Regions from separate parts of the Peribacillus sp. FSL R5-0717 genome, predicted to be linked through region 1. Evidence: riboswitches for the same ligand, from Rfam matches in the RefSeq annotation. Region 1 holds a riboswitch; each other region holds the start of a gene.

Region 1 (7,573 bases):
GTTCACGATACTAATGATCGACCAGTTTATCATTGATAAAAAGTTTTATAAAGAAGTGGAAGAGTCACTTGTGGCCGACCATCTTGTCCATCTAGCCATCAAGGATGTGACGGCAGAGTGGGGCGAAGAGATTCCGAAAATCATCCAAGGGGAAATATCATATCCCAATGGTGTGGTGCGATATTCCTTAATGAAGCAAGAAGGTCCTTACGTCTATATCGAGTTTTCTTCCAAAACTAAAAATGATCGAGAGGGCAGGGTCATCATTCAATACGATAAAGAAGCGGGGGAAGTGAAAGAATGGTTGGAGAAGCAAGCTGTGTAATAGCAAAATCAACAACATTTTATTAGGGAACGCGACAGGTTTACGGTGAAGGGAGCAAGGAAAGGAATAAAAAAAGCGTAAACCGGACATACTTTGCGTAGGGTGATGATTTTATATGTCTACAAACGCTTATATTAAATATCTGACGCAGCAGCTTGTCGAGTATTTCAATCTGACGAAAAAAGAACGAAAGGAAAAACGCCTTCACAGAAAAGAGGATAAAAACCAGGGTATGTCACATTGGTTTGGCATTGTCCCTTTTGCTTTGTCGATGTTTATAAGGAAAACGATCAAAAAGTAAAACAGATGTCCTGAACTTGGACATCTGTTTTTTAGTTATTTACTTATCCCAACGCCCTATCTGAAAGGTAAAATAATCCTCCGTTGATGATGGATATTCTGATGTTGGGTTCATATTGTGCTTTTAGTGCTTCTTTTTCGGTATAATAGCTCTCACTTTTTTCGTCCATATCCTTGTAAAAATGCTCCAATAAATTCAAGTCATTCTGCCAGCGCAGCATTGCTTCCTCCGCCCAGGAATGGTCATCATCCTCGAAACTGGTTCTGATGTATGTATCAAGTCTTGCCAATCCACTCTTGGGCATGATCAGAGGTGAAAGCGTAAAGGAGTAATCCGGTATTTTCGGGGTGACGTTAATAGGTAAAACCCGATGGTGAAACCCTTCCATTATTTCACCCGAGATTAAATTCAATCCGATTGACATGAAAGTATCTTTTTTGCGGTCGCATTGATAGGATATTTTCACATTCAGGGTCAGCCAAGGAAACAAAGGATTATTTCTGCCTTTTGATGGAGGCGTATTCTCAAAAAGTCTAGTATACCCTGCCAGCTTTTTGGTTGATTGAATAATCTGGTGAAGACGAGGGGAGCCAAAATGAATCATTTCTCCTTTTAAATCGGATGGAGCTTGTTCTGGATCGGTAATGAAAGTGATTTGTGCCGGGTTCGGAACACCTCCTGTTTTTTCTAGATAATGCCAATAAAAGGGTCTGTTCATTAACTCTTTATCCATCTCAATCGTCAATTGCACTGTAAGATGGGTTGGTGCATTATCCAGTATTTCACAATCATTGGCTTTAAAGAAAGTGATTAAAAAATCATGAATTTCCCGTTGCTGCATGAACCTCACCTTCCTTCATTGATTGAGCGAATTGGATCAACGATGAAAAATTATCCATCTTGATTTTCATTTCGCCTTCTGTTTTGGACTCGCCGACCACATCAATTAAATATTCTTCAATGTTGTTAATATCCAGTTTGGTTAGAATATCATCCAATTCACCGATTACTTTTTCAAATAAATTTATTTTTTCGTATAGTAACTTCAGTATATGTTCTTCAACTGTATTTTTCGTGGCAAAGTTATAAATCATCACATCTTCTTCCTGACCAAGGCGGTGAATCCGTCCAATTCTCTGTTCAAGCCTCATTGGGTTCCAGGGCAGGTCAAAATTAATCAAGTGATGGCAAAACTGAAGGTTTATCCCTTCCCCGCCAGCTTCTGTTGCGATTAATACCTGAATATTCTTTTGGAATAATTCACGCATCCAGTCTTTCTTTCCGCGCTTAAAACCGCCTCTGAAAGGAACAGAAGAAATTCCATTCTGCTGTAGGTACCATTGGAGATATAGTTGAGTCGCCCTATATTCCGTAAAGATAATCACTTTGTCATCAATTTTCTTGATCAGTTCCAAAGCTTTTTCAGCCTTTGAGTTCTGGACCGTTTCATTCACTTTAGTAAATAAATCATCAAGCTTTGCCAAAAAATCAGGGGAAGGCTGATCGTATTTATCTCTCATATTCTTTAATGTATAAAAGACAGCCTCTCTGCTGCTGCATGCTTCCCTTTGGAGAGTGAGAGCCGAAAACGCGCTTCCTTTTGATCCATCCGAAATTGGCTTGAATTTGGAAACAGCATCATACAATGCTTGTTCCGTTGGAGAAAATTCAATGGTGATGGTTTCTACATGCCGTTTTGTCCATTCGATGCCAGTATCGGCCCTCCGGTTTCGAATCATGACAGTGTTGACCAGTTCCTTTAGGTGTTCATCTTCAATGATGTTCCGGCCTTTCCCTTTATACTTTTCCGAAAAGAGCGAAGCATTTCCCAAGTGGCCCGGTTTCAATAACGAAACGAGGTGGAATATCTCCTCGACTTTATTTTGAATCGGAGTGGCTGTCAGGAGTAAACAAAATTTCTTTTTCAGATTTTGGACGAATTCATAGTTCTTCGTCTTATTATTTTTAAGTTTATGAGCTTCATCAATAATGATGAAGTCATATTCCTGAGTAAAGATGATATCTCGATGTGGAGCGCGTTTCGCTGTATCAATGGATGAAATGACCACATCACAGGAGTCCCAGACATAACTTTTTCTCTGAACGACTGCCGGAATATGAAACTTGGTATTCAATTCAAATGCCCATTGTGTGACAAGGGAAGCCGGAACAAGGATCAATACTTTTTTTACAAGGCCCCTAATCATATACTCTTTTAGGATCAAGCCTGCTTCAATTGTTTTTCCCAGCCCTACCTCATCAGCCAAAATGGCTTTTCCATTCATCTTTTCCACTACTTGCTTCGCCGCTTCCAATTGATGGGGAAGCGGGGTTAGCTGAGGAAGGTGCTTGGGCGCCTGTAAACCTTCAAAATCAGGGATGATAAGGTTTTCCTCCATTTGAACCGCCAACTTATAAAGCTCCCAATTTCCCCATGGACCGTCATTTTCCATCTTTTGCAGAAACTCGTCATTCCATTCAGAATTGAAGGATATATTGATTTTCATAGAAATAACTCCCTCTTAAATCATAATTTCCTTAATATAAGGTCAAAACCCGAACATTTCATATGTGAAGTAAGAAAAATATTTCTTTTTCAAAAAATATTGCAGAGATAAGTTTCTTAGGGTAGGATATAAGTATATTTAGAAAATTCCAATTTCCAAACGCTACAAAGAATTTTTGTACATCGATTTTGCAGTTCGCGTTTTCTTAGTATGGGCTATAGGCTCCTAATTTATCCAAGATTACTGAAGGAGATCAGTCAAACGGTTTCTGAAGTTTTAGGAGAATTGGCAGAGAATGCATTCCATTTATGCTCATAGGTTTTACCGATGCTTGGGGCTTATCCGCTTCCTTTCAATGGTAGACCATTTATATGCGGGTGAAGATAAGGGGAGAGACTACGGATGTAGCGCCGAAGGAGCAAACTTAGCAGTGAATCTCTCAGGCAAAAGAACTCTTATTGGACGCAACTCTGGAGAGCGCCGCCCGTTATGGGACGGCCACCAAAGGGGAAAACCTATTACATAGGTAAACTTTCAGGTTTCAGGACAGAGAAAAAGCTCAAACGGGCTTTCTCTGTCCTTTTTTGTGCTTTTTTCACATCATGAATCAGGATATATCTGATGCGTAATGACAAGAAGCTTTTGATAATGAAGCCAATTAATTTTTAAAAAAATCTGAAGGGGGTCATTTTTTGACCAATTTAAAAAGAACACCACTATTTGAGATTTATCGTGAATACGGAGGTAAAACGATTGATTTTGGCGGCTGGGAACTTCCTGTCCAATTTTCGGGTATAAAGGATGAACATGAAGCCGTACGGACAAAAGCGGGGTTATTTGATGTTTCCCATATGGGGGAAGTCGATGTTAAGGGGCCTGGGAGCCTTTCCTTTTTACAGAAGATGCTGACCAATGATATATCAAAGCTGCAACAGGGCGGTGCCCAATATACCGCCATGTGTTATGAAAACGGAGGCACGGTTGATGATCTTATCGTGTATAAAAGGGCTGAGGACGACTATCTGCTCGTGGTCAATGCAGCGAATACAGAAAAAGATTTCAATTGGCTGCAAGCTAATTTAACGGAAGATGCGCAAATTACGAATGTATCAAGTGACTATACACAGCTGGCACTTCAAGGACCAGCTGCAGAGAAGATATTACAAAAACTATCCGGAAGTACTGACTTAAGTGAAATTGGATTTTTCAGGTTCAAGGATAATGTCATGATTAACGGTATCTCCACGCTGGTATCCCGTACTGGATACACTGGTGAAGATGGTTTTGAAATATATAGCGACAGTAAAAATGGTCCTGCCCTCTGGAAGGCGATTATGGATGCCGGTAAGGAAGAGGGGGTTCAGCCGATTGGTTTAGGTGCTCGTGATACCCTGCGTTTTGAAGCGAAACTGCCGCTGTATGGGCAGGAGCTTTCGGCGGACATCACCCCGATAGAAGCCGGGATTGGTTTTGCAGTAAAAGTGGATAAGGAAGTTGATTTTTTCGGGAAAGCCGTTCTTGCTGAGCAAAAGGAAAAAGGGGCTCCCCGGAAGCTTGTGGGAATTGAAATGATTGACCGTGGCATTCCACGTCATGGGTATAAGGTCTACAGCGGAGATGAAGTCATTGGCGAGGTCACGACTGGTACCCAATCGCCAACATTGAAGAAAAACGTTGGATTGGTACTTATCGATAAGGAATTTTCGGTGCTGGATGCGGAAGTCGAAGTGGAAATCCGTTCCAAACGTTTGAAAGCCGTTATAATACAAACACCTTTTTATAAAAAACCACGTAAATAGAGGGGAATGGTCATTAGATGAAACATCGTTATTTACCCATGACAGAGCAAGATAAACAAGAAATGCTGGAAGCGATAGGGGTATCCGCTGCTGAAGAACTTTTCAATGATATCCCTGAAAGCGTTCGTTTTCAAGGAGAATACGATATCAAGCCTGCTAAATCGGAACCTGCATTAATGAAAGAATTATCAAGGCTTGCTGCAAAGAATGCGGACCTTAAAAATTATGCTTCCTTCCTTGGTGCGGGTGTCTATGACCATTACGCGCCGGTCATCGTCGATCATGTTCTTTCCCGTTCTGAGTTTTATACGGCGTATACACCGTATCAGCCTGAAATTTCACAGGGCGAGCTTCAAGCAATCTTTGAATATCAAACGATGATATGTGAATTGACGGGCATGGATGTGGCTAACTCCTCCATGTATGACGGCGGGACGGCGCTGGCTGAAGCAGCGATGCTTGCTTCAGGACAGACAAGGCGGAAGAAGATTCTCATTTCAGGAACCGTTCATCCTGAATCAAGAGAAGTTGTGAAGACATATGCAAAAGGGCAACGCGTGGAAGTGATCGAAATTCCTCATAAAGACGGTGTGACGGACTTAGCTGCTTTAAGGGAATTGGCGAATGATGACATTGCCGGAGTGATCGTGCAATACCCGAACTTTTTTGGCCGGATCGAGCCATTGAAAGAAATGGAAGAAATCATTCATGGCGTCAAGTCCATGTTTATCGTTTCCAGTAATCCGCTTGCATTGGGAGCTTTGACATCCCCTGGTGCACTCGGTGCAGATATCGTAACGGGGGATGCTCAGCCATTCGGCATTCCAGCGGCATTCGGTGGCCCTCATTGTGGATATTTTGCGGTTACTAATAAACTTGTACGGAAAGTTCCGGGCAGACTCGTCGGTCAAACGGTCGATGAGAATGGAAAAAGAGGGTTTGTCCTGACGCTTCAAGCCCGTGAACAGCACATTCGCCGTGACAAAGCCACATCCAACATTTGTTCCAATCAAGCTTTGAATGCCTTGGCAGCTTCTGTTGCAATGACCGCGCTTGGGAAAAAGGGTGTCAAAGAAATGGCCGTGCAAAATATTCAAAAAGCACATTATGCGAAAAAAGCAATTATGGCAAAAGGGGTGGAAGTGATTTTCGACGGTCCTTCGTTTAATGAATTTGTCATTAAACTGCCTGCTCCGTTTTCAGAGGTCAATAAAAACCTTTTTGAAAAAGGGATGATCGGCGGCTTCGATTTAGGAACGGTTTATCCTGAATTGAAAGACCATATGCTGGTTGCGGTAACTGAACTAAGAACAAAAGAAGAAATTGATGCACTTGCGCAGGAATTGGGGGATCAACATGAATAATCAAGATCAATCACTCATTTTTGAAATCAGTACTTCCGGCCGGATCGGGTACAGTCTGCCAGAAATGGATGTTGCAACTATTCCGCTCGAAGAAATTCTTCCTGCCGACTACATCCGTGAAGAAGAGGCAAAGCTTCCTGAGGTGTCCGAACTGGATATCATGCGTCACTATACTGCACTTTCCAAACGGAATCATGGGGTGGATTCGGGTTTTTATCCGCTTGGTTCATGCACGATGAAATATAATCCGAAAATAAATGAAAATGTGGCACGTTTCAACGGTTTTGCCCATATCCATCCATATCAAGATCCCGCTACTGTACAAGGAGCATTGGGACTATTATTTGATTTGCAGGAACACTTAACGGAAATCACCGGGATGGACCAAGTGACATTACAGCCTGCAGCAGGTGCCCACGGTGAATGGACAGGGTTGATGATGATTCGCGCTTTTCACGAAGCGAATGGAGATACAGAACGGACGAAAGTGATTGTACCTGATTCGGCCCATGGTACGAATCCTGCCTCTGCCACTGTTGCCGGACTTGAAACGATTACAGTGAAGTCCGATGAAAATGGGTTAGTCGACCTTGAAGATTTAAAACGGGTTGTCGGACCTGATACGGCGGCCTTGATGCTGACGAACCCCAATACATTGGGATTGTTTGAAGAAAATATTTTGGAAATGGCACAACTTGTCCATGACGCAGGTGGGAAGCTTTATTATGATGGAGCGAATCTGAATGCAGTCCTATCAAAAGCACGACCGGGTGACATGGGCTTTGATGTGGTTCATTTAAATCTCCATAAAACATTCACAGGCCCGCATGGAGGCGGCGGCCCGGGTTCTGGTCCTGTAGGTGTGAAGTCCGACTTGATTCCTTACTTGCCTAAACCTCTTATAGTCAAGCAAGGTGAGCAATTCGTCCTTGATTATGATCGTCCGCAATCCATTGGCAGGGTAAAACCTTATTATGGTAATTTCGGAATAAACGTGAGGGCATATACGTACATCCGTTCAATGGGTCCTGATGGCCTTAAAGCCGTCACAGAGAACGCGGTCATCAATGCCAATTATATGATGCGCAAGTTGGAACCTTATTTTGACTTACCATATAATCGTCATTGTAAGCATGAATTCGTATTAAGCGGACGGCGGCAAAAGAAATTGGGGGTAAGGACTCTCGATATAGCTAAAAGATTGCTGGATTTCGGGTATCATCCTCCAACCATTTACTTCCCGTTGAACGTGGAAGAAGGAATGATGATAGAACCGA
Region 2 (7,573 bases), 4.5 Mb from region 1:
GCATCATACCATATTACCCCTAAGTTTTCAGTATGCTTCGCTAAACCGGCTAATGTCCCGATAGCAATGCTGTGATCTCCCCCTAAAACTAAAGGAAAACGATTTGCTTGGATGACTTCATCCACTTTTTGACTCAATTTTTCATTACCTTCTGCTACATCCTGCAGATTCTTTAAATTTGTGTCACTATCACTTTGTGCTCTTTCCTGTATTTCTACTTTAATATCACCTTCATCACGGACAGTATAGCCAATGTTTTCAAGTCTTTCACTTAATCCTGCATATCTGATGGCACTAGGCCCCATATCCACTCCTCTTCTAGTTTGACCAAGATCCATTGGCACACCAATGATTGAAATTTGCTTTTTCATATGTAATTCCTCCTTCGATTTTTCTACCCTAGTATAAGGGTAAAAGGATAGATGACTCAACTCGACATTTTTTTGAATATTTATACGATTGAAAAAAGGGTAAAAGTCCTGGGTTTAAATTCCTATTATTGATTATTTATGAATAGGATACATTACCATGTGGGGTATGAAGGGAATTGGCTGAATCCCTTTGAAATCTGCGATTGTTAAGATTTTTATTCCAGGAATGGAAGTGATAGCGTTACCAATCGGAATAGGTGGCCGAAGGAAGATTCTGAAGATATTGAATATATTATACTGGTTACATTTATTCATCAAAATGAGCGGTTTCACCTAAAATGCATGGAAGGATTTTTCATTTTTATATTAAAAAAATTTTTTTGACGTGAGAATAAAGAACTTTTTTTCTAATGTGGTTAACCGCGAGAAACGATTCATTACAAAAAATAGGATAGATTACTAGAGGAAAGTGCCATTTTGAAGGGTTTGTTTCACATATACAAAAAAGGTAAAGAGTGGCTGCCCTTTACCTTCCTGTTAAAATATAAGTTGGTTTAAAACCTTTTATGCCATTCCTCATTTAGGTAGATCAGACGAATCAGAGGAAGGTAGTGGGAAATTAAGTGGAGTCTGCCCCGCTTTAATAAGCAACCATTAAGATATATGAATGCTCATATTTTGATGAGAAAGGGATTATTTTAGAATAGCGTTGGTAACGCTTTCAAAATTACTTGACATACTTAATCACAACTACTATTCTAAATGTACCAAATTGAATAAGCGAATGACAGTTGTGGGAGAGTGCAATGCGACACAAGCCACCGAAGGAGCAAGTTCCAAAAAGACCCTTGGAACAAATCTCTCAGGTAGATGGAACCACAACTGGACGCACCTCTGGAGAGCGCGTATAAACAAGTACGCCACCAAAGGGGAAAGGTTCTATTTAAAATGGAGCTAAACTCTCAGGTAAAAGGACAGAGAAGGGTAGAGAACGCTACGTTACCCTTTTCTGTCCTTTTTTGCGTGCAAAAAAGGTAGTAAATCATACTGTTTTTAATAAACTTCATAGAAAAGTAGATGTAGCGGGAAAGAGATTTTAGTATCTCGAACCGTATTAAAATTCAGAATAATCAAAAAAGACTAGGGGGAAAATAAAATGAGTTTAAAACAAAATGATTTAACCATTTTTGAAGCGATTGAGAAGGAAGGACAACGTCAACATCAAACCCTGGAATTAATTGCATCAGAAAACTTCGTTAGCCCAGATGTATTAGAGGCAATGGGAAGTGTGATGACAAATAAATATGCAGAAGGTTATCCAGGAAAGCGCTATTATGGTGGATGTGAATTTGTCGATGTGGCAGAACAAGCAGCTATTGAGCGCTTAACAAAACTTTTTGGTGCAAAATATGCAAATGTTCAGCCTCACTCAGGTGCACAAGCCAATTTCGCAGTTTTTTTCGCACTGCTGCAGCCTGGTGATAAAGTGATGGGAATGAACCTTTCACATGGTGGCCATTTAACTCATGGAAGTCCAGTCAGCGTTTCAGGAAAATGGTTTGAAGTTGTGTCCTACGGAGTTAAAGAAGATACTCAACTAATTGATTATGATGAGTTGGAAGCTATCGCAAAGAAAGAAAAACCTAAATTGATTATTGCAGGGACAAGTGCCTATCCAAGAACGATTAATTTTGCACGATTTAGAGAAATTGCCGATCAAGTTGGTGCAAAACTTATGGTGGATATGGCTCATATAGCCGGGCTGGTAGCAGCTGGTCTTCACCCGTCCCCAATCCCATATGCAGATGTTGTGACAAGTACAACTCATAAAACATTGAGAGGACCGCGGGGGGGGATCATTTTAACGAACGATGAAGAAATTATCAAAGCGATTAATAAATCCGTGTTCCCAGGAATTCAAGGCGGCCCACTCATGCATATCATTGCAGCAAAAGCGGTTGCTTTCAACGAGGCTTTACAACCAAGCTTTAAGGATTATGCGAAACAAGTCATTGAAAATGCTGCAACACTTGGCGAAACATTAAAAAATGAAGGTGCAGCCCTTGTTTCTGGTGGAACTGATAATCATATTGTCCTTTTAGATTTGCGTCCTTGGAATTTAACAGGGAAAGAAGCAGAGAAACTATTAGAAGAAGCGGGCATTACCGTTAATAAAAATACGATTCCCTATGATCCAGAAAAGCCATTTGTTACGAGCGGTATCCGAATGGGAACAGCAGCTTTAACAACTCGAGGCATGAAGGAAGAAGAAATGGTGAAAATTGGCGAAGTGATTGCAACTGTTCTAAAGAGTAAAGGGAATAAAGACGTTCTTCAGAAAGCAAGAGAAACAACCAAAGGGATTTGTGATGTTTATCCGTTATTTCAACAGCCAATTACTGTGTAAATGAGGTAATTAAAGTCATGTATAAGGTATAGGAAATGGTATGCCAAGGACCCTTCGAGAAACGTCTTTTGGAGGCCTGGCGATGAAAGAAACCGGTAAACAGGAAAAGAACATCTATTTTGAAAAAAACATAATTGGGGGTAAATCATGGGTACTGAAACAGCATTAAAGCAAACACCGCTTTTTGAAGTATATAAAAAATACGGAGCAAAAGTTATTGATTTTGGTGGCTGGGCTCTGCCAGTTCAATTTACCAGCATTTTAGAAGAGCATGAAGCTGTTCGAACAGAAGCAGGACTTTTTGATGTTTCTCATATGGGAGAAGTACTTGTGGAAGGGAAAGATGCCGAGAGTTATATTAATTACCTTGTTACAAACGATGTAACAAAACTTAGCATCAATCAAGCACAGTATACCGCAATGTGCTATCCAGATGGCGGAACGGTCGATGATTTATTAGTTTATAAATTAGGGAATGAAAAATATTTACTCGTTATTAATGCCGCAAACATTGAGAAAGATTACGAATGGATGAAGCAGCATGTAAAAGGAGAGATGACGATCCAAAATATTTCGGAAGACATCGCTCAGCTTGCCATCCAAGGTCCAAAGGCAGAAAGCATTTTGCAAAAGTTAACGGAAATAGATTTATCAGAAATTGGCTCTTTTAAATTCGCCCAACATGTCAACATCTCCGAGATTACCGACATACTTGTATCCCGTACAGGTTACACAGGAGAAAATGGATATGAACTTTATTTAGCAGCAGACAAAGCGGTAGTACTCTGGGAAAAGCTCTTAGAAGCAGGAACCACGAATGGATTACAACCATGTGGACTTGGTGCACGGGACACGCTTCGACTTGAAGCACGTCTTGCACTCTATGGACAGGAACTCAGTAACGATATCAGCCCGCTTGAAGCAGGAATCGGCTTTGTCGTAAAGACGAACAAAGAAAGTGACTTTATCGGAAAATCTGCTCTTACAGAACAAAAAGAAGCTGGATTAAAACGAAAATTAGTAGGGATTGAAGTAACAGGCAGAGGGATTCCGCGTCATGGTTACAAGGTAATTTCTAAAGGTGGAGAGGAAATAGGTATTGTTACATCCGGAACACAATCACCATCTTTGAAGAAAAGCTTAGGTCTTGCCTTGGTATCAGCCGACCAAGCTGAAGTGGGGGCGCCGATAAAAGTGGAAATTCGTAATAAACTGATTGAAGCCGTTATTGTTAATGCACCATTCTACAAAAGATAAGTGGAAATATTTTAATAGAGTTATCGTGTAGTTTTAAGTCGAATTCGGTTACTTTGCATGCAGCCCGAAATCGACAACCTGCTATGAGTAAATTATCTAAAATATATTCTGAATTATGGCAATAGTAAAAAAGAAAAGGGGAAAATACAATGACGAAAGTAATATCAAGTTTACGATATAGCAAAGAACATGAGTGGGTGCAACAATTAGAAGGAAATCGTGTACGTATTGGAATCTCTGATTATGCACAAAAGGCGTTAGGTGATATCGTCTTTGTTGAAAATCCAGCGATTGATGATGAAGTAAATGTCAATGAATCGATGGGAACGATCGAGTCAGTTAAAGCAGTTTCCGAACTTTACTCACCTGTTTCAGGTATGGTAGTTACTGTAAACGAAGAGTTAGAAGGCGCTCCAGAGACGATTAACGAGCATCCATTTGAAGCAGGGTGGTTAGTCGAAGTAGAAATGTCCAATCCAGAAGAATTAGATTCACTTCTAAACGAAGAAGAATATCAAGCATTTACTAATGAAGGAGAGGAATAATATGACAGCCACTTATAGATACCTCCCTGATACGAAACAGGACCAAGAGGAAATGCTCAAATTTTTAAATATTTCTTCTATAGATGAGTTATTTGAAGATATTCCAGCTGAAATTAGCCTGCAGGATGAGCTAAACATTCCAGAGGCGGTTCCTGAACCGCTTCTTTTGAAAAAAATGAATCAGCTTGCTACAAAAAACAAAAATGCAAATCATTACCCAACTTTCCTAGGTGCGGGTACATATGATCACTATATTCCAAGTGTGGTAAATCATATGATTTCACGTTCCGAATTTTACACAGCTTATACACCCTACCAACCGGAAATCAGTCAAGGTGAATTACAAGCAATTTTTGAATTTCAAACGATGGTTTGTGAGTTGACAGGAATGGATGTGGCTAACTCTTCCATGTACGATGGTTTTACATCGCTTGCAGAAGCTGCATCACTTGCCGTTGCATCTACAAGACGTTCAAAAGTACTTGTATCCAAAGCGGTACATCCTGAATCCCGAGCTATTTTACATACAGTAGCCGGAGGTCCGGGATACACAGCTGAGGAAGTAAATCTTGCTGATGAGGTTACAGATTTAGGGAAGCTGCAAGAACAAATCGATAAGGAAACTGCTGCCGTAATTGTTCAATATCCAAATTTCTTCGGTTCCATTGAGGATTTAAACGCAATTAAGAAAATTGCGGAAGAAAAAGGTGCCCTTTTAATAGTAAGCTCCAATCCACTTGCACTAGCACTCTTGCAGGCTCCTGGGAAACTTGGGGCAGATATTGTGATCGGTGATATGCAGCCATTAGGAATCCCGATGTCCTTTGGCGGTCCACACTGCGGCTATTTTGCGGTAAGTAAGAAACTCATGCGCAAAATCCCAGGACGTATTGTAGGGCAAACAGCAGATGAAAAAGGACAACGTGGATTTGTGTTAACACTGCAAGCGCGTGAACAGCATATTCGCCGTGATAAAGCCTCATCCAATATTTGTTCCAACCAGGCATTAAATGCTCTTGCCTCCTCTATTTGTATGGCATCACTTGGAAAGCAAGGGATTCGTCAAATGGCACAGCTAAATATTGAGAAAGCTGATTACATGGCGAAAACTTTAAAACAGAAGGGCTTTACCATAATCAATGAAGCACCATTCTTCAATGAGTTTGTTGTCGGGCTTCCTCTACCGGTAAAGGAAGTCAATGCAAAACTTCTTAAGGCGGGTATTATCGGTGGATTTGATTTAGAAAGTGATTACGGATTTGGAAATCAAATGCTGCTAGCTGTGACTGAGCAGCGAACTAAAGAAGAAATTGACCAATTTGTTGATGCTTTGGAGGCGATTGTAAATGGTTGAATATAATGAGTTAATTTTTGAAATAAGTCGTCCAGGACGTGTAGGTTCAAGTATTCCGGATAGTGACGTTGACTATGTTGATATAAATAACAAATTTCCAAAGCATTTAATTCGTGACGAACCGGCGGAGCTCCCAGAAGTATCAGAGTTGCAGCTTGTCCGCCATTACACCGCGCTTTCTAATAAAAACCATGGGATCGATAATGGATTCTATCCATTGGGTTCTTGTACCATGAAGTACAATCCGAAAATAAATGAAGATGTGGCACGTCTGGAAGGCTTTAGCCGCATTCATCCATATCAGCCCGTTGAAACAGTACAGGGTGCATTAGAAGTTTTATATGAATTACAAGAAGAGCTAGCTGTCATTACAGGAATGGATGCTGTAACTTTACAGCCATCTGCAGGGGCTCAAGGGGAATGGACAGGTTTAATGATGGTTAAGGCGTATCATGCTCAAAAAGGTGAAACCAGAACGAAAGTACTTGTTCCAGACTCCGCGCACGGTACAAATCCTGCAAGTGCAAGTGTTGCTGGTTTTCAAACGATCACGATCCCATCCGATAAAAATGGATTAGTTGACCTAAAAGAATTAAAGAAGCATGTGGGACCTGATACAGCTGCGCTAATGTTGACGAATCCGAATACCCTTGGACTTTTTGAAAAAGAAATTGTGGAAATCGCCCAGGTTGTCCATGAAGCAGGGGGCCTATTATATTATGACGGAGCGAATGCCAATGCCATTTTAGGTAAAACAACACCAGGTCAAATGGGCTTTGACATCGTGCACTTAAATCTTCACAAAACATTTACGACGCCTCATGGAGGTGGCGGTCCAGGGGCAGGCCCTGTCGGTGTGAAACAGAAACTTACTCCTTACTTGCCAGTACCGCGCATAGAAAAAGAAGGTGATAAATATTTACTGAAGGCTAATTATCCGCACTCTATCGGAAGGGTAAAAGGGTATTATGGAAACTTCGGAATTCTCTTGCGGGCCTATACTTATATTCGCACGATGGGGCCTGAAGGGCTGCGCCAAGTATCTGAAAGTGCCGTGCTTCATGCTAATTACCTTCGTAAAAGATTAGAGCCATATTTTAAAGCGCCATATTTACAAATTTGCAAGCATGAATTTGTTCTATCCGGATCTAGGCAGAAAAAGCTAGGTGTAAGAACGCTTGATATGGCAAAACGTCTGCTAGATTTCGGCTACCATCCGCCGACCATCTATTTCCCGTTAAATGTTGAGGAATGTTTGATGATTGAACCGACAGAAACAGAGTCGAAGGAAACACTCGATGCTTTTGCGGATGTAATGATTCAAATTGCCAAAGAAGTGGAAGAAAACCCAGGGGTTGTTTTAGACGCACCACATACTACGGTCATTGGGCGATTGGATGAGGTCCAAGCAGCTAGACAACCAATCTTGCGTTATTCCAAAGAGAAAGTAGTAGAGGAAGAAAAGGTAAAGTCATAAATAAATGCTTGAACATGGACCACCAGGGATGAAAATAAAAAGAAGAATCTCATTATTTCATTCATGGTGGTTTCATATAAACGTGTGTAAAAAGGATGACAAAAAGAGCCAAGAAGTGCAAGGAGAAATAGTCTTGAGAACCAAAAAGTCATAGGAACGGAG
Region 3 (7,573 bases), 2.6 Mb from region 1:
TAGCGACGCTCATCAAAAGCATGGATCCCGGCACCAGTGCGGTCAACAATCCAGCGCCGCCGATTATGCCTATAAACCATGGATCAAAGGTCTCGATTGAAAGGCGCAGCAATGAGAGGTCTGCATCTGCCCCAACGAGTCCGGGCACTTTCAATATAGCTGTAAACCCAACGAAAAAGACGAATAAAAGCATGAGTGTATATAAAGGGCTGATGATGGCGTTCTTTCGAAATACCTTGCCGCTGCGTGCTGAATAAACAGCGCTGAAAACTTGTGGCCACATATAGAAACCGAATACGAGCAATATTACCGTGGAGATGAACCATGATACGCTAAGCCCCTGATCAGGGAACTTTAGAAAACCAGGCTTGGCGGCATCAACCGCTTCAAACATCGGCTGAAATCCGCCAAAGTAATGAATCGGCAGATAAATCCCCAAAAATCCTATTATGGCAACCATCATGATATCTTTAATGACAGCGGTCCAAACTGAACCGTGGATACCGGAGATCATCACATAAATGGTAAGGCTGATCGCCCCCATCCAAACTGCCTCAGACATTGAGATGGCACCATAAGATGCTTCTGAGACAATGATCCCCAATCCTTTCAGCTGCACGACAATCACTGGAATCATCGACACCACACCGACAAGTGCAGCCAAAATACCTAAACTGGGACTCTTATATTTGCTTACAAAGAAATCGGATTGAGACATCAGTTTATTTTCTTTGGCATATCTCCATATTTCCGGAAGGAGCCAATAGGATAATACGTAAGACAAAGTAATGTAAATTAGAACATATAGAGCGGGTGCACCCTTGCCATAAGCCCAGCCGCTGCCGCCAAGGAAGGAGAAGGTCGTATAGATTTCCCCAGCCATCAGCAGAAAGACGAATATCGCACCAAAACCGCGTCCGCCGACCGTCCATTGTTCCAAGTCCATATCTTTTCCTTTTGAAGAGCGTATTCCTAAAAATATCGATAGAAGTAAAAATGCTAAAATGATTAAGAGAGCAATATTCATTCCTGGTCACCTTCCCGATTCCTGGGATCCAGCTTATACATGATGCCGAGTATGGCAGAGGTAAGGACCACCCACATAGCCATCCAGAACATATTGAAAGGCATCCCTAATACATATGGTTCTATTTTATTAACAAAAGGTAGAAATCCCAGTATGCCTATAAAAGGAACTAGTGTAAGAATATATATAATCTTCATTAAACAACCCCCTCCGTTTTAAATAAAGTGAAACGCCCACCAATGGGTGTTTATTCTTCAATGCCACTGATGGATGGGTGAACCAAACCGGATGGAAAATTCATACATGACGGAAAAGGTCCGATAATCTATATTAGCTTACACTATTTTGATATAAAATTTAATGCAGTTGCCTGATATATTTTAGCAAAAGTGTGCAGAAAGCCGAAGGCCTAATATGTTCATATGCAGATAAAGCCTTGAATTCATATTGAGTTCAAGGCTTTATTTCCTTTAGCTATCTTTTTTTCCGATAATTATATAGTATCACCAAGAGGATGAACCAGATTGGGGTCAAGAGCAGTGATAGCCGTGTAGCTTCAGCGAATAGCATAACAATAAGGATGAACAGGAATAAGCCTAAAATGACGTAATTGATAAAAGGTGTAAAAGGAGCCTTGAAAGTCGATTCGGCTCTTAGGTCGGGCCTTGTTTTCGAATATTTGATATGGGAGATCAAGATAATGCTCCATACCCATATGAAACAGATGGCACTGATGGTAGTCACGACAGTAAATGCCTGTTCCGGTATCAGCTTGCTTAATAATGCCCCTATTGATACAACGATTGTGGATGTGAATAAGGCATTGCCCGGAACAGCGTGTTTATTTAATTTTTCCAGTTTAGCTGGGGCTTCGCCATTCCTGCTTAACGTATAAAGTATTCGGCTCGTTGAAAATAAACCGCTGTTGCATGCAGAAGCAGCGGATGTCAAAACGACGAAGTTGATGATCCCTGCAGCGACTGGAATGCCGATTAACGCAAAGACCTCTACAAATGGACTGCTTGTGGCATCCAGTTGTGTCCATGGGTTGACGCAGAGAATGACGAATAGTGCACCAACGTAGAAAAGCAAAATCCGGACAGGGATTTTATTGATGGCAGATGGAATGTTCTTTCGCGGGTTCGCCGTTTCTGCTGCAGAAACCCCGACCAATTCGACACCGACAAATGAGAAGACGACCAACTGTAAAGATAACAGGAATCCGGAAATGCCATTGGGGAACATGCCGCCATGATTCCAAAGGTTCGTTAGGGAAACCGTTCCGGTATTGGTATTGAAGCCGAGGATTAGAAGGAAAATTCCTACGATGATCAAGGCGATGATCGTGATTACTTTAATGATGGCAAACCAGAATTCCAATTCGCCAAAGATCTTAACGGTCAATAGGTTCAATCCTAACAGAATGACCAGACAAAGCAGAGCCGGAATCCATTGAGGGACATCAAACCAATATTGCATATAAACACCGACAGCTATGATATCGGCCATTGCGGTCATAATCCAACAAAACCAATATGTCCAACCGGTCACGAAGCCGGCCCATGGACCGACATATTCAGTTGCGAATTCAGTGAATGATGTGTACCCTGCATTGGATAAAAGCAATTCCCCCAGGGCCCTCATCACAAAAAACAAGGCAATCCCTATTATCATATAAGAGAATAATATGGAAGGACCTGCTAATTGTATGGCTTTTCCGGAACCTAAAAATAAACCGGTGCCAATGGTTCCTCCTATTGCAATCAGTTGTACATGTCGATTTTTTAAATCTCTTTTTAATTCTTGTTTAGCCAATTCGTACGCCCCCGTTTTTATAGTCTTGGTAGTGAATGTTTACCTGCATGGTCTTGGAGAGAGGGACGTGATTGTCGTCCAGCTTGCCTTTCCCATTTGTTGTTTTAGTCCAATCACAAAATGGACATTAAAAAAAGAGATTGGATAATACCAATCTCTTAAAGGGCTCAGAATAACAATATATCATTCGTTACTCTTCTGTCCTTTTGCCTGAGATTGTGAATCCTTCGGCGCTGCATCTTGTACAGTCTCTCCAGAAGCTGCTCCTGCTATAGTGTCATCCACAGCATTCATCGCTTGCTTGTATGCGGTTGTGAAGAAATGTCAGTCAGTGATGATTTTTCACTGCTTGATCATTTCATTATGCTTATAAAATAATATTGGAATTCTATCATCTATTTTTCGGTAGGTCAACAAATTTTTTGAAATGAAACAGGCATTATCTGTAGTTTAATAGTGGTCTGTATTTAACATAAGGTCTAAGCAGAAGTGATTGTTTTCTACTCATTATGAACGATCACTATAATAAAATACTGAACATCATTTTTTTAAAATGATATTTTCAGATTTGAAAAATCAACAAGATATTATTGGCAACTGTTTATTTCAAAAATACAATTGTATTTTTACAGAATATTTACTATTATAAGATAAGAAATCATAAATGAAGTGTTATTGATATTTTTTCGATAGAGCATTTCTAACTGCAATAATTAATAAGTTCGTGGTAAGGATAGAAAAGCATTACCGATATTGCATCTGGAGGAGTTAATCATGTCGAACAAGGAATTAAAGAGAGGGCTGGAAGCACGTCACATTCAAATGATAGCTTTGGGCGGAACCATCGGAGTCGGGTTATTCATGGGATCTGCGAGCACGATCAAATGGACCGGGCCCTCTGTAATGCTTGCTTATGCCATTGCAGGTATTTTTATATTTTTCATCATGCGTTCCATGGGTGAGATGCTTTATTTAGAACCGACTACAGGTTCTTTTGCAACCTTTGCGAGCACCTATATACATCCTTTGGCAGGTTATATGACTGCTTGGAGCAATTGGTTTCAATGGGTAATCGTCGGAATGTCCGAAATCATTGCGGTTGGGCTGTATATGCAATATTGGTTCCCGGAGTTACCGGCCTGGATACCAGGTGTAGTGGCCATGATCATCTTGGGAGCGGCCAACCTCATTTCCGTTAAATCCTTTGGGGAATTTGAATTCTGGTTTGCACTTATAAAAATCATAACGATTATATTGATGATCGTTGCCGGCCTGGGCCTTATCTTCTTTGGAATAGGGAATGGCGGGGATGCGATTGGATTATCGAATCTTTGGGAAAATGGCGGCTTCTTTACGGGAGGCTGGACAGGATTCTTCTTTGCGCTTTCGCTTGTCGTGGCTTCCTATCAAGGCGTTGAGCTTATCGGCATCACAGCCGGGGAAGCGAAAAACCCAACGAAGACCGTAACAAAAGCGATTCAATCAATTATATGGCGCATTTTAATTTTCTACATTGGTGCCATTTTCGTCATTGTGACAGTATTCCCTTGGGATCAACTGGATGACTTAGGCAGTCCGTTTGTTTCGACCTTTGCCAAAATAGGTATCACTGCAGCGGCAGGCATCATTAATTTTGTCGTCATCACTGCGGCGATGTCTGGATGCAACAGTGGGATTTTCAGTGCAGGTCGTATGCTTTACACACTGGCATTGAATGGCCAAGCTCCGAAAGTCTTTGCTAAAGTATCTAAAAATGGAGTTCCGGCATATTGCACGATCGCTGTACTATTAGGGTTGGGCATCGGGGTTATCCTGAATTACCTTGCACCGCCGCAAGTATTCCTTTATGTGTACAGTGCGAGTGTTTTGCCTGGGATGATTCCATGGTTTGTCTTACTTATCAGTGAGCTTAAGTTCAGAAAGGTAAATGCCGCTGAAATGGAGAAACATCCGTTCAAAATGCCGTTGGCCCCTTACAGTAACTATGCGACAATAGCCTTTTTACTGATGGTGCTGGTAGGTATGTGGATCAATCCTAGTACAAGAATTTCCTTGGTTGTCGGGATCGTTTTCCTAGCCTTGGTAATAGCAAGTTATTACATGCTGAAAATGGATAAACGAACACCATTGGATGTTAAATCCGATGATGAGATTTCAGGATAAGAAATTCTAGTAAAAAGCCCTTCTCTAATTCGAGAAGGGCCTTTTTTGTCCTTGTAGACCAATGGTGGAATTCACGAGTAAAACAGCGAAACTCACGAGTAAAACAGCGGAATTCGCGAGTAAAGTCGTCGAATTCACGAGTAAAACAGCGAAACTCACGAGTAAAGTCGTCGAACTCAAGGGTAAAACAGCTGAACTCACGAGTAAAGTCGTCGAATTCACGAGAAGACGTTGAATTCACGAGTAAAACAGCAAAACTCACGGGTGTAGCTAATTTGCCCCCGTAACAAGGGGGAGGAGCAGGGGGAATGTATCTTCATGCCAGTTTTTTTCATAGGATGTTACATATTTACCCGAGGAGGGGTTTATCTTTTGGAAAGAACAAAGCTTACCGGGCGTATCGTTACACCTAATGATGCTGAGTATGAGCGTGCCAGGATAAATAATAACTTAAGTTTTTCTAAATTCCCAAAGGTCATTGTGTTTTGTCAAGATTCCGATGATGTGTTGAATTCATTGAAGTGGGCCCGGGAAAATCATGCACCTTTCCGGGTTAGGAGCGGCAGGCATAGTTATGAAAATTTTTCATTAGTGAATGGCGGTCTAGTCATTGATATTAGTGAAATGTACAATATCAAGGTCAATCGTGAAAAAATGATCACAAAAATTGAAGCCGGAGCTGATTTAGGGCGAGTATATAATACGTTATGGAACTATGGCACGACGATTCCGGCAGGGACCGAAAGCAGTGTTGGTGTTGTAGGTCTTACGCTCGGCGGTGGAATAGGTATGTTAACGAGGCGCTTTGGACTTACTTGTGACAATCTGCTTGAAATAGAAATGGTAAGGGCTTGTGGAAAGAGGGGAGCCAAACTCATTAAAGCGAATAGGAAAATCAATAGTGATTTATTTTGGGCATGCTGCGGGGGAGGAGGGGGAAACTTTGGCATAGTCACTTCTCTTACTTTCAGGGTAACCCCTGTATCAAGGGTTTCCGTTTTCTCCGTCACATGGGGGTGGGAAGATTTCGAAGCGGTGTTTGAAGCCTGGCAGGATTGGGCCACTAAAGCTGATGAAGGCTTAACTTCAGAAATAGAATTCAAGGCAAAGGAAGCAAACGAAATTTTTGCTAAAGGTGAGTTTGTTGGAACGTCACATAGATTGAAGCAGCTATTAAAGCCTTTGACAAGAACCGGCTCACCAATAAATGTCATGATAAAGGAAGTCCCATATATTGAAGCCGTAAGATTCTTTGATTATCCAGCTGGAAATCAACCGGCGCATCGAAAGAGGTCAGGATCTTTCATTGAAAAAGCTTTTCCACAGCAAGCAATCGTAACTATGAAACATTTTTTAGGAAATGCGCCAAATGAAAATGCAGCCATTTGGCACCAATCCCTAGGAGGAGTGGCGGGCCTTAAAGATCCAAAGGAGACAGCTTTTTATTATCGAGATGCCATCATCGCCCAGGAGTATCAGGCTACATGGACCAATCCAGAAGAAGAGCGGCTAAACATTCGTTGGATCAAGGACCTGAAGCATGCCTTGTCACCATTTACTACCGGTGACTATGTGAATTGGCCGGATACTCTAATCAAAGATTGGCCAACTGCATATTATGGAGAAAATTTCAAACGGCTTAGGGAAGTGAAAACGAGGTATGATCCATACAATGCGTTTAAGTTCCCACAAAGCATACCGCCATTAAATAAGTGGGGTTGAAAAAGCTTGGATTCACCCAATACATTCGTTATATAAAGGCCTAATCCTGAATTTGGATATAGGCCTCTTTATTCTTGTTTTGAATCAATTAATCGATAATCCCCAAAATCATTCCGCTTGCTGAGCTTGTACTGTACTATAAACCTGATTTACGGAAGATTGGGCTTGGGCAATTTCTTGAGCCGCTTGTTTAATGGCTTCTTGTGCCAACGTTGGATCCGAGGAAGATTTTTCAATTGCTTGTGAAAGTAAGGTTTGCGTAAGGGTAACGTTAGCTTTTGCTTGATTTAATTGATTGATATCAATTTGTTGTTGAGGCATGTAGTTTCTCTCCTTATGTCATTTTTGAAATTACTCCATTAGGATGACCGTTCTTTTCTATTTTATAAGGAGTAAAATTTATTCTACGGGTTTATTTGTATATAGTGAATCACGGATGCCCCATTTTTTGCTTTCACTTGTATAAAATAAGGATCCACAAGGTCACTTCCTTCTCTTGAACGAATATAACTGACATCATTATAACTTAGGATTTGTTGGTTCCAATGCAGAAATTGATCCGAAAGGGACAACCAATCCGAGAAAAAGACCGCAAGCTTCTAGCTTGTGCAGCATCTTTGTCCAGGGTCATGAAAAGAACCACCCCAAGTTTGTGATGGGAGTGGTTCTTTTCATTAGTTCAGTTCAGCCTTTTCCTGCTTGGAAACCTGGATATTTGGTCATCCCGCCATCAGCATATAAGGTCATTCCCGTTACATAGCTCGATTCGGCGGAAGCGAGCCAAGCGGCACAAGCGGCAATTTGTTCCGGTTTTCCGATGTATCCCATCGGTATCAGGTTGATGAC
Region 4 (7,573 bases), on a different contig from region 1:
TGTATTTAGGAGTATAAGTCTAACTAAGCCTAACCTACTCTAGATTTGCATGTCTTCCAAACATAGTTTGGCCGGCTAATTCCTTTTGCTCCATCACGCTTAATATGATAGAGTCGAATAATAACAAGAGACTTTGCTCGAATAAGGACCCCATAGGCTGTATAGTTTTGTAGTCACTGTCTGCACCAGCCTTAGGCTTGGCAGGTATTTTAATAGCTAAGTCGCTTATTTTTCCAATGGTCGAATCAGGGGAAATCGTGACAACTGCAACAGATGCTCCTAAACCTTTAGCCTTCTCCGCCATTGACACTAAACTTTTTGTCTCTCCTGAACCAGAAGCGATAATTAAAATATCATCTTTTTCTAAACCAGGGGTTACCGTTTCTCCTACTACAAAGGCATCTAACCCCATGTGCATCATGCGCATAACAAAAGATTTGGCCATAAACCCAGAACGACCTGCACCAGCCACAAAGATTTTCTTGGATTTAAGTATGTGATCCACCAATTTTTCAGCTTCATCTTCAGATATTAATTCGATTGTCCGATTTAATTCGTTTTCAATTTCAGCTAAATATTGAGTAGTCTTCATAATTCACATACCTTTCTTAAGCATAAGTCGCTTGTTTAATTAATTCTTGCATTTTCGCAGCTACTGCTTTTTTATTATCTTGTCCAGTAATGCCCCCGCCTACAATGACAAGATCAGGCTGTGCTTCAATGACTTCCGGCAATGTATCTAATTTAATTCCGCCTGCTATAGCAGTTTTGGCATTCTTAACAACGCGTTTGATTGTTTGAAGCTGTTCAAATGAGTTTTCTCCTTTAGCCTGGAGATCGTACCCTGTATGCACACAAATATAATCAACGCCCAGTGCATCAATTTCGTACGCACGTTTTTCGATATCTTTTACATTGATCATATCAACAAGAATTTGTGTTCCTTGTTTTTTAGCTTCTTCCACTGCACCCTTGATTGTTGCATCATCCGTCGCACCCAGAACTGTGATGATTGAAGCACCAGCTTCAGATGCCTTCATAACTTCATATCCTCCAGCATCCATAATTTTCAAGTCAGCCAATACTGTTAAATTAGGAAATGCTGCACTAACTTCTTTTACTGCTCTAAGACCTTCATTAATTACAACAGGAGTTCCAATTTCTACTACATCGATAAATTGCTCTACTTCTCTCACTACTTCTATTGCCTGTGGGATGTTTACAAGGTCTAATGCTAATTGAAGTTTCATAAATACTTCACTCCTTAAATAATTTTTGTTTGATACTACATTTATTGTATTCTGTAATTATTTAAATGAGAAGTACCCACTTTTATATCATATAGTGTTTAAAAGTATACTATATGTAAAGTGAAGAAAGGAAGCAAAAGGGAATATACCTAGAGTTGCTTATTGAAAAATTCGTTGAAGGATTGTGTTTCAAGCACTATTATGTAGAAGTTGTTAAAGGGAAAATGCGATTCAAAAAGATAAGCGTGATACTTATTCTTACCGGCAATTAAATTGACCGTAAAGTGAGCTTAAAGCAACTGATCTAATTCAGTTCGAATCATACTGTCCGGTGATATGGGTTAATAGGCTAAAAAACCACATGGGAAACCTTTATAAAGGTTTCTCCATGTGGTTTTTGTGTCCAAATTATCTAATTAACGTTATATTCCTTAATATGTCCACAACAAAGATAGCGCTTTCAAAAAGGAGGCAAAAAGGATTATTTTCTAATCCTTCATGAGGGAAGCTTTTTTCTACTAGAGGGACTCTTCTTTTCTATCTGCTTGGTTATTCAAGACAGTCTCCATATACTCACTGCCCCAGTCATACATGGATTCAAGAATTGGCATCAAACTTTCTCCTCTTTTGGTTAGAGAATATTCAACTTTTGGTGGAACAACAGGATAGACTTCACGGTGAACAATTAGGTCATCTTCGAGCTCTCGCAATTGGCTAGCGAGCATTCTCTGCGTAATTTCAGGAATCATAGATTTTAGTTCCCCAAATCGCTTGGTTCCTTCTTTCCCTAGATGCCACATAATAAGCATTTTCCATTTACCGCCAATAATAGAAAGTGTCAATTCTTTTTCACAGTAAAACGTCTTGTCACGCAGATGTCCCATTTATTTTCCCCCCAGGTCATAAAATAATAGTGTACTTTATAATACTATATAATAAAAAAGTGCGTACTTACAATTAAAAAATATAGATATTATACTTTTATATACATAGAGGATCATCACCGCAAGAACTATTCTTGGTACATCCATTAGAATCTTACTATACCATAATTTTGAAATCACGGAAGAATACGGGGGGATTAAATGACTTTTCTACGTAATAAATTTTTAGACAGGAATGCGTTTAAGTATCCTAAAATGACGGAAATGCATACTGTGACCCTTATTTAAAGCAACAGGGGCTTTAGATAAATAAGGTGAATTTTTATACTAATTAAATCTAACGAAGTTACCAATATGTAAAAGGAAAGATGCACAAATTAGAAGAACTCTATTCTAAAAAGGAGGCCATCACGATGAAAGTTGGATTAATCGGTTTAGGAAAAATGGGATTAAACTTAGGTCAAAACCTAATTGAAGAAAGCCACGACGTTGTGGCCTATGATTTAGATTCCGGTGCTGTAGAAGAAATGGAAAGATACGGAGCTAAGGGAACAACTAATATAGTAGAACTCATTAAATCATTAGAGCAACCCCGAATTATTTGGCTTATGGTTCCCCCAGATTCAGTTGATGTAGTAATTAGTGAAGTGACACCGTTTCTAAATATTGGCGATATTTTAATTCAATCTGGAAATTCCTACTATAAGGATACCATTCGCCGGTACAATAGGCTAAAGAGATATGGTGTGAACTTTATGGATGTCGTGTCCTCTGAAGGAAAGGAAGGTGCTCGAAAAGGTGTTTGTTTCAAGATTGGAGGAGACCTTGAAGCTTGGCGCATAGTAGAGCCCATTTTCAGAGATATATCTGTAGAAAATGGATATTTATATGCAGGAAAAGGAGGGAGTGGTCACTTCTTGAAAATGACCAACAATGGGATTGATAACGAAATGGATGACATTGGGGAAGGATTTGAATTATTAGAAAAAAGGGAACTTGACTATAACTCTGAGAATGTAGCAAGAGTATGGAAAAAGCGGTTTGGTTATTCGTCCAGGGCCTATGGATTTAACGGAAAGAGCATTTTCTAAGATGAAAAATTAGAAAAAAATAAAAAGAGTAGATATGGAATTCTTCTTGAGAAGCAAAATGGATGGCCGAAACTGCTTTTGATTTACAAACAGCCACTCCCGTCATCGCCATTTTCTTGATGAGCCATCGTTCATTAGGAAATCATTTAATGTTCATTTCCATCAGATCTAACATGCAAATGAAGGATGGAAAATTTTTCAAACAAAAGGAGGAAAATAAAATGGAAAGAAACAATACAGTTATTTTAAATGAAGTGATAGTAGGGTTATATAGCAATAAAGAATTAGATCTAATGTTAAATAAATTATCAAATTACTACCAAGTTGCTATAGCTGATTTTACTGTAAATAAAGTGAATCCAAATAGCTATAAAGAAATGATTACTTGATTGATAGTAGACTTAAGTCCATTGCATGAATACTTAAATTGGTGAACTGAGAGTCATATTAAATAAATAAAAGATGGGTTTTTACTTTACCTACCCAAACGATTACTTATCTCATTCAATATGCATCTGTCGGACAGGGAATGGAAAATCCCATTCCCTGTCCGGTGCTGATTCATACCCTCCCTATTTAAAATCAAGATTTAAACAGGGGTATTGAAAAAAAGGCATTTAAATCAAGGAGATGAAAAGTAATTACCTTACTATTAATACAGGGAAGTGGAGGTGGTGACTTAGTCGTAGAAAGTAAAACTGTAAGGTAAAGGAGAAGAATTCAAAATGAGTATGGAAAAGAAAATCAATCTAAAGAAGCCAAAGAAGTGGTGGGTATGGGTTCTAGCAATTATCGTTATAGCTAATATATCAAGTGGTTGGGACAAAGAGGAAGTTGCTAAGCAATCTTTATTGCTTCAAGGATTCTCGCAAATCTCGCAATACCTTAATTTTTTTTTTCAAACATCCATTGTTTAAAAATTTAGACAATATGTCCTTTCCCATCTTGCGCTTTTCTTAGCAACCGTTCAAAAGTGGAGCGGTTCCTAGATACAGAAACTTGTTGGGATTCAGAAAAGCAGTTAACAATTTTGATTTTTGCATAACGAATAACTTCTTATTTTATGAACTGTCAGAAAGATCTATACCGTCCATGTTTGAATTTCTGAAAATAAAGTTTTTTCAGATAATTATTGAAATTTTCATTTAAACCCGTTAACATGCAATTATAATGGAAGTTTATATAAGCGGATGATAATTGTGGGAGAGACCGAAGAAATCGATTCGGCACCGAAGGAGCAATTCCCAAAAAAACCTTGGGATAGAAACTCTCAGGTAAAAAGACTACAATTGGACGCACCTCTGGAGAGAGCTGAAAAGCCACCAAAGGGGAATCCTTTTGATGAAAGAATATTACAAGACAGATTGTTTTGTATATGTTTCATACCGAAGGTAATCTCTCAGGTAAAAAGGACAGAGGAAAGGTGGGATATTTATCCTGCCTTTCCTCTGTCCTTTTTTGTGAGGAAAGGGAGCTTGGAAGAAAATCGAGGAGGATATTTGAATATGAGTCTACAAAACTATGATTCAGAGATTTATAATGCCATGGAAAATGAAAGGGAAAGACAACATAATACGTTAGAATTAATCGCATCAGAAAACTTCGTAAGTAAAGAAGTGATGGAAGCCATGGGGTCTGTCCTCACTAATAAGTATGCAGAAGGATATCCAGGGAAGCGTTACTATGGAGGCTGTGAATATGTAGATGTGGTGGAACAAACAGCGATTGAACGCCTAACCAAGCTGTTTGGTGCTAAGTATGCAAATGTACAACCACACTCAGGTGCACAAGCAAATCTAGCTGTTTTTTATGCGCTGCTTCAGCCGGGCGATAAAGTGATGGGGATGAACCTTTCGCATGGAGGACACTTAACTCATGGTAGTCCCGTCAGCATCTCGGGGAAATGGTTTGATATTGTGTCTTATGGGGTGAGAGAAGATACTCACTTGATAGACTATGATGAGCTTGAAGCAATCGCGAAAAAAGAAAAACCAAAATTGATTATTGCGGGGACAAGTGCTTTCCCAAGAACAATTGATTTTGCACGTTTTAAAGAAATCGCCGATCAAGTTGGAGCAAAACTGATGGTGGATATGGCCCATATTGCGGGGCTTGTGGCAGCAGGTTTTCATCCATCTCCCATCCCATATGCGGATGTGGTGACAAGCACAACGCACAAAACTTTACGCGGTCCACGTGGCGGCATCATTTTAACAAATGATGAAGACATGATAAAGAAAATGAATAAAGCTATATTCCCAGGGATTCAAGGTGGGCCACTCATGCACATTATTGCGGCAAAGGCGGTTTCCTTTAAAGAAGCATTGCAACCGAGCTTTAAGATCTATGCCAAACAAATCATTGAAAACGCAGCAACACTTGGCGAAACATTAAAGAAAGCAGGCGCAATTCTTGTTTCAGGTGGAACGGACAACCATATCGTCCTTTTAGACGTTCGCCAATGGAATTTAACCGGAAAAGAAGCAGAACGATTACTAGAAGAGGCGGGTATAACAGTTAACAAAAACACGATTCCCTATGATACCGAAAGCCCATTTGTCACAAGTGGCATTCGAATGGGAACAGCGGCTTTAACGACACGTGGTATGAAGCAGGAAGAAATGGTTAAAATCGGAGAAGTGATTGCGGCTGTTTTAAAGAGCAATGGAGATACAGCTGTTCTAGAAAAAGTAAAAGAAACAACAAAAGCGATTTGTGACGGATATCCATTGTTTCAACAGTCTATAACGGTCTAAGAAGGGAGAAACAACATGGAATTCCAAAGTTGTTTTGACATTATCGGCCCTATCATGGTAGGGCCATCTAGTTCTCATACTGCTGGTGCTGTATCGATGGGGAGGTTCATTCATGAACTATTAGGTGGTTGTCCGGAAGAGGCGAACATTATTTTCTACGATTCATTTGCTGAAACGCACCAAGGTCACGGGACAGATAAAGCCCTACTTGGCGGATTACTGGGCATGGATACAGATGATTCCAGGATTAAAAATGCCATGGAGCTGACCAAAGAACATGGACTAGATTACGAATTTCAGTTTGAAGACAGCTGCCCTTATTTTGAACATCCGAATACAACAGTCGTTACGGCAAAACGTGGGGAATGGCTGGTAAAGGTAGGTGGAGCATCCCTTGGAGGCGGTTTATCTAAAATCTTTATGATTGGCGATGAAATGGTTGATATTCGTTTAAGCACTAGCGATGACTTTTCGGTACTCGCTACACATTATCATCCATATGTGTTGAAAAAAACGTCATTAGAGGGTGCATGATGGAAATTCGGTCAATGAACGAGCTAATTGAAATTTGTACACATAAACAGAAAACGATTGGTGAAGTCATGTTAATGATGGAAATAGAAAAATCGGGGAGAGATCAAAATACCATCATCAGTATGATGGAAGAACGGTTATTTAAAATGAAGGAAGCTGTTGAGAGCGGAAAAAAAGACGCCTCTACTGCACCAAGTGGCATTTCAGGTGGTGATGCCGTTAAAATGTACGATTACGTGAATCAAGGTAACCCTCTTTCAGGAAGTTATATTAGCGATGCCATGACTTTCTCACTGGCGACATCTGAAAGCAATGCGAGAATGGGAGTCATTGTCGCAACTCCAACAGCCGGAGCGGCCGGTATATTACCCGGAGTATTATTTTCGCTTCACAAAAATGACGGAACTTCCTATAGAGACTTAGTCATGGGATTGTTCACCGCAAGTGCCCTTGGGTATGTCATTGCCAACCGGTCCTTTATTTCCGGAGCGGCAGGAGGATGCCAAGCAGAGGTGGGTTCTGCAACGGCGATGGCGGCAGGGACCATTGTTGAATTAAAAGGTGGCACACCCAAACAAGCGGTAAATGCAACAGCAATTGCTTTAAAATCATTGTTGGGCCTCGTTTGTGATCCAGTTGCAGGGCTTGTTGAAGTGCCTTGCATTAAGCGAAATGTGATTGGCACATCCATTGCCTTTTCAGCTGCTGATTTATCTCTTGCAGGTGTTGAAAGTCGTATTCCATGTGATGAAGTCATTGAAGCCATGTACAAGATTGGAAAGGAAATGCCTCGAACACTTAGAGAAACAGCACTTGGTGGTCTTGCAATGACCGAAACAGGTAAAAGGGTAAAAGAACAGTTATTTAGCAAGAGATCTTAATTGGAGGTATAGCAATGAGCACAGCAACCGGATTGAAGAGAACACCGCTTTTTGAAACATATAAAAATTACGGAGCAAAAGTCATTGATTTTGGTGGATGGGAACTGCCAGTCCAGTTTTCAAACATTATAGAAGAACATGATGCTGTCCGAAAGGAAGCAGGACTTTTTGATGTCT

The links. A riboswitch is a leader RNA that binds a small molecule or an ion and turns the genes downstream of it on or off. The one in region 1 is predicted to bind glycine.
Region 2: it holds a riboswitch for glycine, as region 1 does, so the genes downstream of both, glyA (serine hydroxymethyltransferase) here and gcvT (glycine cleavage system aminomethyltransferase GcvT) in region 1, are expected to answer to the same signal.
Region 3: it holds a riboswitch for glycine, as region 1 does, so the genes downstream of both, NYE65_RS15900 (amino acid permease) here and gcvT (glycine cleavage system aminomethyltransferase GcvT) in region 1, are expected to answer to the same signal.
Region 4: it holds a riboswitch for glycine, as region 1 does, so the genes downstream of both, glyA (serine hydroxymethyltransferase) here and gcvT (glycine cleavage system aminomethyltransferase GcvT) in region 1, are expected to answer to the same signal.

Annotation. Positions count from the first base shown of each region.
Region 1 is NZ_JBBOOF010000001.1:659,578-667,150, reverse strand. It holds gene comGG (competence type IV pilus minor pilin ComGG) at 1-325, shown strand, start outside; gene NYE65_RS03255 (YqzE family protein) at 441-626, shown strand; gene NYE65_RS03250 (YqhG family protein) at 670-1,467, opposite strand; gene NYE65_RS03245 (DEAD/DEAH box helicase) at 1,445-3,133, opposite strand; glycine riboswitch at 3,511-3,598, shown strand; glycine riboswitch at 3,602-3,685, shown strand; gene gcvT (glycine cleavage system aminomethyltransferase GcvT) at 3,826-4,932, shown strand; gene gcvPA (aminomethyl-transferring glycine dehydrogenase subunit GcvPA) at 4,950-6,296, shown strand; gene gcvPB (aminomethyl-transferring glycine dehydrogenase subunit GcvPB) at 6,289-7,573, shown strand, end outside.
Region 2 is NZ_JBBOOF010000001.1:5,137,453-5,145,025, forward strand. It holds gene rocF (arginase) at 1-371, opposite strand, end outside; glycine riboswitch at 1,256-1,359, shown strand; gene glyA (serine hydroxymethyltransferase) at 1,528-2,778, shown strand; gene gcvT (glycine cleavage system aminomethyltransferase GcvT) at 2,926-4,035, shown strand; gene gcvH (glycine cleavage system protein GcvH) at 4,185-4,580, shown strand; gene gcvPA (aminomethyl-transferring glycine dehydrogenase subunit GcvPA) at 4,582-5,934, shown strand; gene gcvPB (aminomethyl-transferring glycine dehydrogenase subunit GcvPB) at 5,927-7,411, shown strand.
Region 3 is NZ_JBBOOF010000001.1:3,278,035-3,285,607, forward strand. It holds gene NYE65_RS15890 (sodium:solute symporter family protein) at 1-1,027, opposite strand, end outside; gene NYE65_RS15895 (DUF3311 domain-containing protein) at 1,024-1,224, opposite strand; gene NYE65_RS15900 (amino acid permease) at 1,502-2,842, opposite strand; glycine riboswitch at 3,031-3,109, opposite strand; gene NYE65_RS15905 (amino acid permease) at 3,617-5,005, shown strand; gene NYE65_RS15910 (hypothetical protein) at 5,070-5,240, shown strand; gene NYE65_RS15915 (FAD-binding oxidoreductase) at 5,378-6,727, shown strand; gene NYE65_RS15920 (hypothetical protein) at 6,836-7,048, opposite strand; gene NYE65_RS15925 (glucose-1-dehydrogenase) at 7,412-7,573, opposite strand, start outside.
Region 4 is NZ_JBBOOF010000002.1:89,666-97,238, forward strand. It holds gene hxlB (6-phospho-3-hexuloisomerase) at 35-592, opposite strand; gene hxlA (3-hexulose-6-phosphate synthase) at 609-1,250, opposite strand; gene NYE65_RS26265 (winged helix-turn-helix transcriptional regulator) at 1,769-2,134, opposite strand; partial or broken gene gnd (phosphogluconate dehydrogenase (NAD(+)-dependent, decarboxylating)) at 2,548-3,368, shown strand; gene NYE65_RS26275 (hypothetical protein) at 3,951-4,142, shown strand; glycine riboswitch at 4,416-4,521, shown strand; glycine riboswitch at 4,524-4,644, shown strand; gene glyA (serine hydroxymethyltransferase) at 4,731-5,981, shown strand; gene NYE65_RS26285 (serine dehydratase beta chain) at 5,997-6,515, shown strand; gene sdaAA (L-serine ammonia-lyase, iron-sulfur-dependent, subunit alpha) at 6,515-7,396, shown strand; gene gcvT (glycine cleavage system aminomethyltransferase GcvT) at 7,411-7,573, shown strand, end outside.